3 linked regions of the Simiduia agarivorans SA1 = DSM 21679 genome follow. The protein of the gene in region 3 interacts with the protein of the main gene of each other region in a pairwise test. Links are inferred from orthologs where the notes say so. Each region holds a gene or a part of one and is shown on either strand. Other genes may lie near its edges.

Evidence for each region. Proteins that work in one complex are often made in the same cells at the same time.
Region 1: the proteins of dnaE (region 3) and dnaQ interact in binary tests that used the Escherichia coli proteins (3 or more experiments, as listed by UniProt). The link is inferred for Simiduia agarivorans SA1 = DSM 21679 from one-to-one orthologs.
Region 2: the proteins of dnaE (region 3) and dnaX interact in binary tests that used the Escherichia coli proteins (3 or more experiments, as listed by UniProt). The link is inferred for Simiduia agarivorans SA1 = DSM 21679 from one-to-one orthologs.

The regions. Positions count from the first base shown.
Region 1 is NC_018868.3:384,821-388,809, reverse strand. What follows is about bases 589-3,580. They hold dnaQ (DNA polymerase III subunit epsilon), read right to left. Parts: upstream 2,452-3,580; coding sequence 1,726-2,451; downstream 589-1,725. Other genes in these bases: M5M_RS01770 (class I SAM-dependent methyltransferase), read right to left, coding at 2,934-3,580; rnhA (ribonuclease HI), read right to left, coding at 2,457-2,897; M5M_RS01785 (TIGR01621 family pseudouridine synthase), read right to left, coding at 1,040-1,759; M5M_RS01790 (alpha/beta fold hydrolase), read right to left, coding at 589-1,040. In the rest of the region: more of M5M_RS01790, read right to left, coding at 1-588; more of M5M_RS01770, read right to left, coding at 3,581-3,791; gloB (hydroxyacylglutathione hydrolase), read left to right, coding at 3,864-3,989. UniProt on the Escherichia coli protein: DNA polymerase III is a complex, multichain enzyme responsible for most of the replicative synthesis in bacteria. The epsilon subunit contain the editing function and is a proofreading 3'-5' exonuclease.
Region 2 is NC_018868.3:3,986,213-3,990,098, reverse strand. The notes cover bases 589-3,477. They hold dnaX (DNA polymerase III subunit gamma/tau), read right to left. Parts: upstream 3,115-3,477; coding sequence 1,063-3,114; downstream 589-1,062. Other genes in these bases: M5M_RS20420 (hypothetical protein), read right to left, coding at 3,249-3,389; M5M_RS17810 (YbaB/EbfC family nucleoid-associated protein), read right to left, coding at 726-1,049; recR (recombination mediator RecR), read right to left, coding at 589-682. Outside these bases: rnd (ribonuclease D), read right to left, coding at 1-89; more of recR, read right to left, coding at 89-588; M5M_RS17800 (FAD-dependent oxidoreductase), read left to right, coding at 3,540-3,886. UniProt on the Escherichia coli protein: Part of the beta sliding clamp loading complex, which hydrolyzes ATP to load the beta clamp onto primed DNA to form the DNA replication pre-initiation complex.
Region 3 is NC_018868.3:1,149,233-1,154,453, forward strand. What follows is about bases 558-4,781. They hold dnaE (DNA polymerase III subunit alpha), read right to left. Parts: upstream 4,382-4,781; coding sequence 758-4,381; downstream 558-757. Other genes in these bases: M5M_RS05190 (OmpW/AlkL family protein), read left to right, coding at 558-638; rnhB (ribonuclease HII), read right to left, coding at 4,381-4,781. Also shown: more of M5M_RS05190, read left to right, coding at 1-557; more of rnhB, read right to left, coding at 4,782-5,001; M5M_RS05205 (Gfo/Idh/MocA family protein), read left to right, coding at 5,114-5,221. UniProt on the Escherichia coli protein: DNA polymerase III is a complex, multichain enzyme responsible for most of the replicative synthesis in bacteria. This DNA polymerase also exhibits 3' to 5' exonuclease activity. The alpha chain is the DNA polymerase catalytic subunit.

The DNA.
Region 1 (3,989 bases), 760 kb from region 3 along the record:
CGCAAAGCAGGCGATGAATCACCGCGATAAATATCACCCACGCTGGCACCGATGTCCGGCCAGAGATAGGGGTCGTAAATAGCGCCAAAAACGATTTGCAAAAAGCGCTGATCATTGGCCATCAACACAAAGGGGGCATCACCATACCAACTGGGCAATTCCAGCCGACGGGGCGATTGGCTGAGATGGTGCAACGCCTGCTGGAACACCGTTTCCGCATTCATGTCCGTATCGCTTATACAGGCATTATTGTCGCACCATTGAAAAAACCGGTGCATGGCCATCTGCATAAGCCCGGGCCACTCTTCGGCTTTGCCAAAGCCTGGCGGGTAGACCGAATCCAATACCAGGCTGGTCAGGCCTGCGGGTTGATCAAGGGCCACCTGCATGGCCAGCCGGGTGCCGTAAGACACGCCCCATAAATGCCATTGCTCGTAGCCCAGTAAGGCTGGTAAAGATTGAATATCGTCTGCATCGGCACGGGTGCCAAGGGTTTGCAGGGGCACTTTTTGTGCATCTGGCCCATGCGCCAACTGGCGTTCAAAACACCATTGATAGGCCTGAAACAGGCGACCGCTCTCTTCGAACGCATTGAGATCTTCCGACAACGCCCGGCGGTATTCGCGGCTGGCAAAATCACATTGCAACAATGGCGCCGACAGACCGGTACCGCGCCGATCCACCAGGACCAGATCCAAAGGGCCATTCAACCGGTCTTGCAGGCCTCGCCAATAGTCGATGTCATCGGATGAAATAAACACGCTGCCGCCGGGGCCGCCCGAGAGGTAGAGCAAGGCTTCTGAATTCGCCGACGCCATGCGGCCGGGCAATACCACTAACGGCAACTCAAATTCGAAACCGGCATCTGTCACATGCAATTGAAAACACTGTTCGGGCCAGCGCTGATCGGTTTCAAACCAACAGGCAACCGAGACCAATTCACGTTGATCAGGTGGCAAAGGTGCAACAGACGCAGGCCCCCGCAGGAACACCCAAAGCGCACAACCCAGCGCCAACACCAGCGCCACAAACCATTTCATCACAAACTGACTCCCGAATATTTCAGCGCCGGCCAGGGCAGCGTTTCCGGCGATGCGAAACCGGCCAGCGCCTGTTCAAAGGCAGGTCCGGCAAATCGTTCACCCGCGCAGGGCGCACAGGTGAAAAGGCGCGGCTGACCACGCCAGGTAAACTGCAGTTGCCAGGCATGCAGATACCCGCGGTCATACGCGCTGGCGTGAGCGGCGTCATAAATATCATCGCCCGCCACGGGGCAACCCAGGCTATTGAGTGCAACGCGCAACTGATGAGTCTTACCGGTGTGAGGCTTTAATACAAATAACCGATGCCCTTCCCCACAGGCCGCACTGAAAAACTGCGTCAGGGCCGGGTTCGCTTTAGCGTGCAACAGTTTCCAACCGCGCCGCCGGGCTTTACTCATATCACCGGCGATCAGTCCTTGCTTTTTATTGGGTTTACCACGCCCGATAGCGAGATAGTATTTTTCCATGGCACGCTGCTCAAACAGACGGCCGAACTCGCCCGCGGCCGATGCCGAACGGGCCAACAACAGCAGCCCCGAGGTCATTTTATCGAGCCTGTGAACCGGCCACAGGGATTCACCGAGGAACGCTTCTGCCTGCGTAACAACGCCCGGGACATCACCTTCCGTGTGAAAGTTAACGCCCGGGGCTTTGTGAATCAGGAAAAAATCAGGATCGGTCGTTAGGAGGGAGAAACTTGCGCTGACTTGCGCCACACAGCACCACCGGATTTTTTATCGATACCATCAAGCTTGGCCTCGTGCAGCGCCAATTCCTGCTCCGACGCCATCACCACCGTCAGTGGCCTGCGCCCGGCCGGCAAACGGCGGATACCCGTGACCCCGCCGGCCTTTTTATCTTCCGAGTCGGCAGACAGGGACAAATCGGTCTGGCCACCCGTCATCAATAAATAGACGTCGGCAAGAATTTCCGAGTCCAACAAGGCGCCGTGCAGATCGCGCTGGGAGTTGTCTACGCCGTAACGCTTACATAACGCATCGAGATTATTTTTCTGACCCGGGTGCTTGGCACGCGCCATGGCCAGGGTGTCAATAATCCCACAATAATGACCAATGGGCTGTTTACCATCTGCCAACAACGCGAACTCGTGATTGATAAAACCCACGTCAAATGGTGCGTTGTGAATCACCAATTCTGCGCCTTGCACAAAGGCCAGAAATTCATCGGCTACCTGATGGAACCTGGGTTTGTCTGCGAGGAACTCATTGGTGATACCGTGAACTTCGATGGCACCCTGCTCCACTTCCCGGTCGGGATTGATGTACACGTGAAAGTGCCTACCAGTCAGTTTGCGGTTCACGAGTTCAACACAACCGATTTCAATAATCCGGTGCCCCTGCGCGGGTTCCAGACCGGTGGTTTCGGTATCCAATACTATCTGGCGCATGGCGATCAGACCTTTTGCATTTGCTCGATACCCTGATTGGCCAGGCTATCGGCGATTTCATTTTCTCGATGCCCGGCATGGCCTTTGACCCAAGCCCAGCTGACCTTGTGCCGCCCATTCTGTTCATCCAGTGCGCGCCACAGATCAGCATTTTTTACCGGTTGCTTGCTGGCGGTTTTCCAGCCATTTTTTTTCCAGTTGGCCAACCAGCTGGTGATGCCCTGTCGTACGTATTGCGAGTCGGTGGTCAGCAGTACCTCACAAGGTTCCTTGAGTGCCCTGAGCCCCTCGATGGCCGCCATCAGTTCCATGCGGTTATTGGTGGTATCCGGCTCGCCGCCGCACAGGGCCTTTTCCTGCTGACCATAACGCATCAATACGCCCCAACCACCCGGTCCGGGGTTGCCTTTACAGGCTCCATCAGTAAATAACTCGACCTTTTTCACTCTGACTCCTCAAACCAAGGAGCGAAGAATACCAGATTAATCGGGGGGATTTTTCCTGTGGGTGTTTTTATGTGCCCGCTGGTTGGCCGGAACCGAACGCTTAACGGCCCCCAGGCCGGGCATCAATTCGCGGGCTTTCCAGAGTGGGCGGATGGGTGTGAGCGGAATAATCTCCTTGCGGGCCACCAGCACATAGAAGCCCCCCCCGGCCCATTGCCAGCGCTCGCACCAATCATCAAAACCGCCAAAACTCGACAACAGGCGCTGCCCCTGCACGGGCAAGCGATAAAAACCCCGGCTCAGGTTGGTCGGTTCAATTTCAAGCAAGCGCAACCAGTCGGACAGGCGCCTGACACTGAGCGCCTGGTAACGCCAGTGCGACTGCCCGCCCAGGGCTGCGAGCGTTTTCCAGATACCCAACAGGCTCCAGGGATTGAAACCGACAATCACCAGGTGCCCGCGCGGAATCAACACCCGCGCTGCCTCGCGCAGGACCTGGTGCGGTTGGTTGGCGAATTCGAGGATGTGATGCAGTAAGACCACGTCAATGGATTCGGCAGGCAATGGCAGCTGTTCCGGTCGCGCCAGCGCAGTGGGGCCCCGCCCGCCCGGGTCGGCGCCCAAGGGGTTCAGGTTGAACCGGTGCAGAATCCGGCTGGTGGCAGTGAGTTCGAGATCCCGGCAGACGCTCATCTGACACAGGTGGTAGCCAAACAGGCAGGACAAGACTTCGTCCACCTGCACCAACTCACGGCTGAGCAACTCCCGCCCCGCTGGCGTCCGGAACCAACGCTCCATGGCGGGCACGGCATCCCCCAGAGGCGGCAGCCCCCGACCCCAATGGGTCAGACCAGGCAAGCGCTTGAAGCGTTCGGGCGGCGTCAGGTAGCTCATGGGATGAATCCTGCAGGCTCGGAGGTATAATTATGGGCACAAAATCCGCGCGCACACCAGTTTGAGGTCCACATGCTACATATCACGCCCATTCCGGCATTCCAGGACAACTATATCTGGGCGCTGGGGATCGACGACAAGGTCTGGCTGGTAGATCCCGGCGACGGCGAGGCTGCCCGACAATGGCTGAACAGCCAT
Region 2 (3,886 bases), 2.8 Mb from region 3 along the record:
ATGGCCGCCTGCTGCGACCAACGCGCACATAACTGCGCCAGCTCGGCTTCGGTATCGACCCAGATGGGGTCGGTGGCGATACGGCTCATCACACCCTCTGTCGGCTGGAGAAGGCGTGCGCCAGGGTGCCGCCGTCAATGTATTCAAGTTCACCGCCCAAAGGCACGCCGTGGGCAATGCGCGATACTGGAACGTCGAGTTTTTTCGCCCGCTCGCTGATGTAATGGGCCGTGGCTTCGCCTTCAATGGTGGGGTTGGTGGCGAGAATCACTTCTTCTATGCCGCCGGCGGCCAGCAAGCTATGCAGTTGGTCCAAACCCAGATCCTGCGGCCCGATGCCGTCGATGGGAGACAAGTGACCATGCAACACAAAATAGGTGCCCTGGTAGGTGCCGGCCTGCTCAATGGCCAGCACGTCGGCTGGCGTTTCCACCACACAAAGCAGCGCCTGATTGCGCCGTTTGTTGGCGCAGATGGAACACAGGGTTTGCTCGGTCAGGGTGCGGCAACGATCGCACTCACCCACGCCTTCCACGGCGGTGGCCAGTGCCGTGGCCAACCGGCTGGCGCCTTCCCGGTCGCGCTCGAGCAAATGCAACGCCATGCGCTGGGCCGATTTGGGGCCAACACCGGGCAGTGCACGCAAGGCACTCATCAATTCATCAATTAAAGGGCTGAACATTAATTAAACAGTCTCTGGATTCTGGTCGCTGGTTTCTGGTCACTCAGAAAGGCATCTTGAATCCCGGCGGCATCTGCATGCCGCCGGTCAGGCTTTGCATCATCTCGCGGTTTTTATCTTCCACTTTGCGCACTGCATCGTTGACGGCAGCCGCCAATAAATCTTCCAACATTTCTTTGTCTTCAGACATGAGCGAATCATCAATGCTCACGCGCTTGACGTCGTGGCGGCCATTCATAATCACCGACACCAGACCCGCGCCCGATTGACCGGTCACTTCTGCGTTAGCCGCTTCTTCCTGCATCTTCTGCATTTTTTCTTGCATCTGCTGCGCCTGTTTCATCAGGTCGCCCATGTTTCCGAACATGTTTACCTCAGCGTTAAAGGGGTTCTACCGTGGATTCGTCCAATGCGGCCTGAAAGGTGGCTTCCAGTTTCTGCAACAGCGAATCGGTTTTCAGACTTTCCAGGGCGCGCGCCTGTTTCTCCGCGCGCAGCCGGATAGCGGTGGCCGACGGCGTTTCCGTTTTCACCTCACCGGGCTCGATATTCACCTGCACGGGCTCGTTGAAATAGGCCGTGAGCACATCGGCCAGCCGCTGCTGGTGACTGGGGTCGTACAGGTTGGCGTTGGCGGCATCCAGGACAAAACTCAGCTGGTTGCCATTTACCGCCACCAATTCACTGTTCGCAGCGGTGCTTTGCAGCACCCCGGCCACTTTCAATTCCAGATACAGCCCCACCCAATCGCCCGGTTTGAGGGTGACCAGGTGGTAGGACCTGACCGGCGCGTGTGTCGCCGGTTGTGCAGGCGCTTTGCTTTGTACCGGTGCAGGTGCAGGTGCAGGTGCAGGTGCAGGTGCAGGTGCAGGTGCAGGTGCAGGTGCAGGTGCAGGTGCAGCAGGCTGCGCGGCCACAGGTGCGGGCGTCAAGGATTGGCTGTTTGCGCGAGACGGTTCGGCCAGACCAGGTTCGGCCCGGGCAGATTCGGCCCGGACAGGTTCAGCCTGAGCGGGCGACGACGGTTGCGGGGCTGCTACCGGTTCAGGTGTTTTTTTTTCCGCGGATGCGCTTGGCTGATGATCATCCTCATCGCCGTCCAGCCCGGGCGGTGCTTCGTCCCAGGGCGGGGTGTCATCCCGGGGCGGCAGACTCTCGGCCGGCGGGGGCGTTGCCGGTGCAGGCGCCCTCGCCGTCTCCACTCCGGCGGCGCCAGCGGCTGGCTGGGCAGCAGATTGGGTCTCAGGCGCGGGTTGTGGCGCGCTGACTGGCGGCGCTGCCTGCGGCGCACTGGCTGGCTGAACACTGGCCGGCTGCGCCAGCGCGGTCTTGGGCAAATCGACCACACCCTGGGGTTTGAACGCCAGCATGCGCAACAACACCATATCAAAACCGCTGCGCGGATCGGGTGCCAGCGGCAGATCGCGGCGGCCCAATAAGGCGGTCTGGTAATAGAGCTGGACATCTTCGGTGGGCATGGCCTGAGCCAGCGCCAACACCTGTTCGCGATCGCCAAAGGAGTTGTCGATGGCTTCGGGCATGGCCTGGGCGATGGCAATGCGGTGTAACACCGACAGCATTTCCGCCAACGCGCCCTGATAGTCGGGCGAGTGTTCGGCCAGCTGGTTGACGGCGCTCATCAGCGCCTGGGTGTCGGCTGCCGCCAACGCAGACAACAGGGCATACACCAGCTGCTGATCCAGGGTGCCGAGCATAGACCGCACCTCGGCCTCGGCCACCTTGCCATTGCCAAAGGCGATGGCCTGATCGGTGAGCGAGAGCGCATCGCGCATACTGCCATCGGCCGCGCGCCCCAACTGCCAGAGCGCGGCCTCTTCAAACGGCACCAGCTCTTTTTCGAGCACGTACGCCAGATGGCCCACGATGCGCTCGGGGTTCATGTTCTTGAGGTTGAACTGCAAGCAGCGCGACAACACCGTCACCGGCAGCTTTTGCGGATCGGTGGTGGCAAGCAGGAATTTCACGTGGGGTGGCGGCTCTTCCAGGGTCTTCAGCAGGGCATTGAAGCTGCTGGTGGAGAGCATGTGCACTTCGTCGATGAGGTAGACCTTGTAGCGGCCACGGGTGGGCGCGTACTGGACGTTTTCCAGCAGCTCGCGGGTGTCTTCCACCTTAGTGCGGCTGGCGGCATCCACTTCGATCAGGTCGACAAAACGGCCTTCGGCAATTTCATTACAGGCCGAGCACTGGCCGCACGGCTCTGAGCTGACGCCGGTTTCACAGTTAAGGCATTTGGCCAGAATACGGGCGATGGTGGTTTTGCCCACCCCGCGGGTGCCGGTGAACAGGTAGGCGTGGTGCAGCCGGTTGTGGTCCAGGGCGTTAATCAACGCCTGGAGCACATGCTCCTGCCCCACCATCTCGCGGAATATGCGCGGCCGCCATTTGCGGGCGAGTACCTGATAACTCATGAGTGTAAGTGCCTGATAATACGAACGTTGCAGTATATCTCAGCTCACTTTGAGAAACACGGGGTCCGGGAGGTGGCGTTCCGGACAGACAGGGCCCGCGGGCGGCAGACCACTCAAGCGTGTCCTTTAACACGCTAGAGGCCCGCCGTTGCGGCGTACACCTGAAAGCCAAACCAGATCGCGACCAGAATCTCAATCAATACGCCCGTGCGCTTACCCACGTTTACCTCCCCATATGTGCGCGCCAGAAAACGCCGCGCGGATGCCATTGCCATGATGGAGACCAGTATCGCAACCGCCACCCGCCGGGAAAATCGGCCGGATGGCGGCCCCCGTTTGGCCTAGGCCATTTACGACATGAGGCCAATGCAAGCCGGGCCGCCCGATCCCTACACTGGCGCCATCTGAAATTGAGTGGCAATGCGATGCAGAAGCTAGACCTGATTATTGTTGGTGCAGGCCCCGCCGGGCTGAGTGCCGCCGTGCAAGCTGCCAAGCGCGGCCTGCGCTGTTTGGTACTGGAGGCGGCAGACGCCATCGCCGGCACCATCCGCGGTTTCACCGGCGGCAAGTGGATCATGTCTGAACCCAGCCGGCTGACCAAACGCAGCCCCCTGCCGTTCGACGCCGCCCACCGGGAAACCCTGCTGTCGGAGTGGGAAGCGGTGGCCGCAGCGCACCAACTGCAACTGCATTGCAACGAGTCGCTGGTCAGCATTGACGGAGAAGCGCCCCAGTACGTGATTACCACCAGTAAAGGCGTGCACTACCA
Region 3 (5,221 bases):
CGACGTTGGCATTGGCAATTGCAGCCCTGTCCACCCAGCAAGTAAGTGCAAACGACTGGATAGTCCGCGCAGGTGTTACCAGCGTGCAGCCCAACACCAGCAGCAGCTTTATTGCCATTGATGGCACCGCCACCGACAGCAAAGTCGACATCGGCAGCAACACCCAACTGGGTCTGACCGCAACCTATTTGGTGGACGATAACTGGGGCATTGAATTGCTGGCAGCCACACCGTTTACCCACAAAATCAAAGCCAAAGGCGGCGCACTGAATGGTGCCGGCGTAGGCGAAACCCAGCACCTGCCGCCCACACTCAGCGCAGTTTACTATTTCACCAATGGCGATCTGCGCCCCTATGTTGGATTGGGTCTGAATTACACAACGTTCTTTTCCGAAGATGTGGATGCCGATCTGGAAGGCATTCTGGGTGCAAGTAAATTAACGCTGAAAGACTCCTGGGGCCTGGCGGCGCAAATTGGTGTGGATTACAACCTGAACGATCGCTGGCAGCTGAACGCCTCCATGCGTTATATCGATATCAACACCGATGCGAAAATTACCAACGGCACCAATGTGGTGACAGCGGACGTGGATATCGATCCCTACGTTTACAGCCTGATGGTGGGCTATAAGTTTTAATATGTTGCTAGTTGCTAGTTGCTAGTTGCTAGTTGCTAGTTGCTAGTTGCTAGTTGCTAGTTGCTAGTTGCTAGTGAGAATTTTACTAGCGACTAGAAACTAGTCGCTAGTAACTTCCATCAATAAACCATCCGCACGGCTTCTTCGCCAAAAATATCACGAAGCTCTGTCAACAATTGCTCGGACGCATTGACTTTCCATTCTGAGCCAAACAACACCCGGCCCCGGGCGATGTCGTTTCGTAAATCCACCGACACCGGGCAGTTGCCACCGCGATGCTGGTTCAACACCTGTATCAGCGCTTCAACCTGTTTATCGGCTATGGCTTCACGTTGCCATTCCATGTGAACACCCCGCGCAAGACCGGCGCGTGCTTCGCCCAGTGTGTTGACGCTGTCAGCACGCATTTTCAGCATGCCGGAATAATCGTCGTGACTCACCTGCCCTTCAATTACCAGCATGGCGTCTTTGACAATTTTTTCCCGGTAGTTGTTATAGGTATCGGAAAACAACGCCACTTCAATGCGTCCCGAACGATCATCCAGCGAGACAAACGCCATAGTATCCCCACGTTTGGTTTTCATTACCCGCATCGCCACCACCAGACCGGCAACCCGCTGGTTGGATTTTTCCGGCTTAAGATCGGCGATGCGGTTGGACACCAGGTACTTCAACTCACGCGCGTATTCATCAATGGGGTGGCCAGTGAGATACAAGCCCAAGGTGTCGCGCTCGCCCTCAAGGCGCTCGCGCATAGTCCAGCTTTTCACGCCGCGGAATTCGCTGTACACATCATCATCTTCGGCGGCCGCTGTGGGTACAACCTCACCAAACAAGTCCATCATGCCCGCCGCTTCATTGGCGTGGCTTTGCTCGGCGGCTTTCACCGCCTCGCCGATGGCCGACATGAGTACGGCGCGGTCGTAATCCAGGCTTTGCTGCGGACCGATAGTGTCAAAAGCGCCTGAACGTACTAACGCCTCCAATGCACGCTTGTTCACTTTGCGCGGGTCGATGCGGGCACAGAAATCAAACAGACTGGTAAAGGGGCCGCCGCTGTTGCGGGCCTGAATAATATTGTCTACAGGGCCTTCACCCAGGCCTTTGATGGCACCCAGGCCATAGACAATGGCACCTTCAGGATTCACGTTAAACATGAACTCGCCCGCATTCACATCCGGCGGCAGGAGCTTGAGCCCCATCTCCCGGCATTCTTCAATAAAGGTCACCACCTTGTCGGTTTTATCCATGTCCGACGACATGGTGGCAGCCATGAAGTGGGCGGGGTAATGCGCCTTGAGCCACGCAGTCTGGTAGGACACCAACGCGTAAGCGGCGGAGTGGGACTTGTTAAAACCGTAGCCGGCAAACTTTTCCACCAGGTCGAAAATTTTCATCGCCAGATCCGGGTCCACGCCCTGATCGGCTGCGCCGTTTTCAAAAGTGGAGCGCTGCTTGGCCATTTCCTCGGGTTTTTTCTTACCCATAGCCCGGCGCAACATGTCAGCGCCACCGAGCGTATAACCGGCCAGCACCTGGGCAATCTGCATCACCTGCTCCTGGTACACGATCACCCCGTAGGTGGGTTCCAGAATCGGCTTGAGTGACATGTGCTGGTAAGTGGCATCCGGGTAAGCCACCTTGGCGCGGCCGTGCTTACGGTTGATAAAGTCATCCACCATGCCGGACTGCAGCGGGCCAGGACGGAACAGAGCCACCAGGGCGATCATGTCTTCCAGATTGTCGGGCTGCAGCCGCTTGATCAGGTCTTTCATGCCGCGCGATTCGAGCTGAAATACTGCCGTGGTTTCTGCGCGTTTCAACAGCTTGAAGGTTTTCTCATCATCCAGCGGCAGGGCGGAAATATCGAGCGGTGGCTCGCCGGTTTTTTGCCGGTCGCGATCAATCATTTTGACCGCCCAATCGATGATGGTGAGCGTGCGAAGGCCGAGGAAGTCAAACTTCACCAGGCCTGCGGATTCCACATCGTTTTTGTCGTATTGGGTCACCAGACCGCCGCCGGTTTCATCGCAATACAGGGGCGCAAAATCGGTGAGTTTGGTAGGCGCGATCACCACGCCACCGGCGTGCTTACCCACGTTGCGGGTGAGGCCTTCCAGCTTCACTGCCATTTCCCAGATTTCACCCGCCTCGCCGTCGGTTTCGATAAACTCCTTCAGCAGCGGCTCTTCTTCCAACGCCTGCTTGAGCGTCATGCCGGGCGTGGGCGGGATCATTTTTGAGAGTTTATCGGCCAGGCCGTAACTCTTGCCCTGCACCCGCGCCACGTCGCGCACCACCGCTTTCGCGGCCATGGTACCGAAAGTAATAATCTGGCTCACCGCATCGCGGCCGTATTTGTCGGCCACGTAGCTGATGACCTTGTCGCGGTTTTCCATACAGAAATCCACGTCGAAGTCGGGCATGGATACCCGCTCCGGATTCAGGAACCGCTCGAACAGCAGGTCGTATTCGAGCGGATCCAGGTCGGTAATTTTCTGCGCATAGGCCACCAGCGAACCGGCACCGGAACCCCGGCCAGGTCCCACCGGAATGCCGTTGTCTTTGGCCCACTGGATAAAGTCCATTACGATCAGGAAGTAGCCGGGGAATCCCATCTGCATGATGATGCCGAGCTCAAACCGCAACCGGTCAATAAACGCCTGTCGCTTGCTGTCGTAGTCCGGATCATCGCGCTGAAGAATGCGTTCGAGCCGCCATTCCAGACCTTCATAGGTGATTTTCTGGAAAAACACATTCACACGCAGCGCTTCGGCATATTCGGGCGTGGACTCCTTGCCTTCCCATTTGCCCGCCATGGCCGTGCGCGCTTCCTCGCGCATGTAGTCCAGCGGATAGATGGAAAAAATCTCGCCTTGCTCAAAGTCATCCGGGATCGGGTAGTCGGGCAGGAAGTAGGTGCCGAGCTGGATATTCACCGAACAGCGCTTAGCAATTTCCACGGAATTCGCCAGCGCTTCCGGAATATCGCTGAACAAGTCGGCCATTTCCTCGGCCGAACGGAGGTATTGCTGCTCGCTGTACCGGCGCTCGCGGCGCGGGTCATCCAACGCCCGGCCCTCGCCGATGCACACGCGCGCCTCATGCACTTCAAACTCATCGGCGTGCAGAAAGCGCACATCATTGGTGGCCACCACCGGGCACTGCATTTTCTCCGCCAGCGCCACAGCTGCGTGCAGATAATCTTCTTCGTTTTCGCGCCCGGTGCGGGTGAGTTCCAGATAAAACCGGTTGGGAAAATCCGCCTGCCAGGCCGCCAGTAATTGTTCTGCCTGCTGCTTGCGGCCGGCGATCACTGCTTTACCCACATCGCCAAACCGTCCGCCGGATAAAGCAATCACACCTTCGGCATGATCGCGCACCCAATCGCGCTGGACCCGGGCGGCACCGTGATACTGACCGTGTTGCCAGCCCTTGGAAATCAGTTCGGTAATTTTTTTGTAGCCTACATCGTTCATGGCCAACAGGGTGATCAGGCTTTCGTTGCCCTCCTCATCCACCAGCGTCAGATCGGTACCGGCAATGGGTTTGACGCCACTGCCCTCACATTTGGTGTAGAACTTGATGAGGCCGTAGAAATTGGCAATATCGGTCACGCCGCAGGCGGGCATTTCCAGCTCTTTCAGCCGGTTGATCAACGGCCCCACCCGCACCACACTGTCGGTGAGGGAAAACTCTGTATGCAGGCGCAGGTGGATAAAGCCCGGGGTTGCAGCAGTCATTAAAAGAGATCCATTTGTTCAATTTGCTTGCGCACCGGCCCGAAGGATTGGCGGTGGTGTGGGGTAATACCGTGTTCGGCGATGGCCGCCAGGTGATCGGCGGTTGGGTAGCCCTTGTGCCCGGCAAAGCCGTATTTGGGGAATTGTTCGTGCAGCGCCACCATTTCCCGGTCGCGGGTGACCTTGGCCAGAATGGAGGCCGCTGAAATCGCCGCCACCCGGCTGTCGCCTTTAACCACACACTCGGCCGGGTACTGCCAACGCGGGATTTTGTTGCCATCCACCCAGACGTGCTCCGGCTGGGGATTCAGCCCCTGAACTGCGCGGGTCATGGCCAACAGGCTGGCCTGCAGGATATTGAGTTTGTCGATTTCAGCCACACTGGCCCTGGCAATGCAAAAGGCCAGCGCCTTGGCCTGAATCTCGGGAAACAGGGCTTCGCGCTTTTTCTCGGTGAGTTTTTTGGAGTCGTTCAGGCCCTGAATCGGGTTGGCCGGGTCCAGAATCACCGCCGCCGCTACCACATCACCTGCCAGGGGCCCACGGCCCACTTCATCCACGCCTGCCCCCAAGCTGCCTGAATAAACACTGACAAAGGGCCCCAGCTCTACCTTGCTCATTTATTGATCAAACCACCCAACACTGCAAAGGCGGATAATAGCACCGGCAGCCTTAGCACCCCACCCCCCTATCCGCTACAATAGCGCCCCTATGCATTCCCTGAGGCACACCATGACCACTCTGCGCACCGCCGTGATCGGCGTCGGCTATCTGGGTAAATTCCACGCCGACAAATATGCCGCCCTGCCCAACAGCCAACTTGTGGCGGTGGTGGATGCA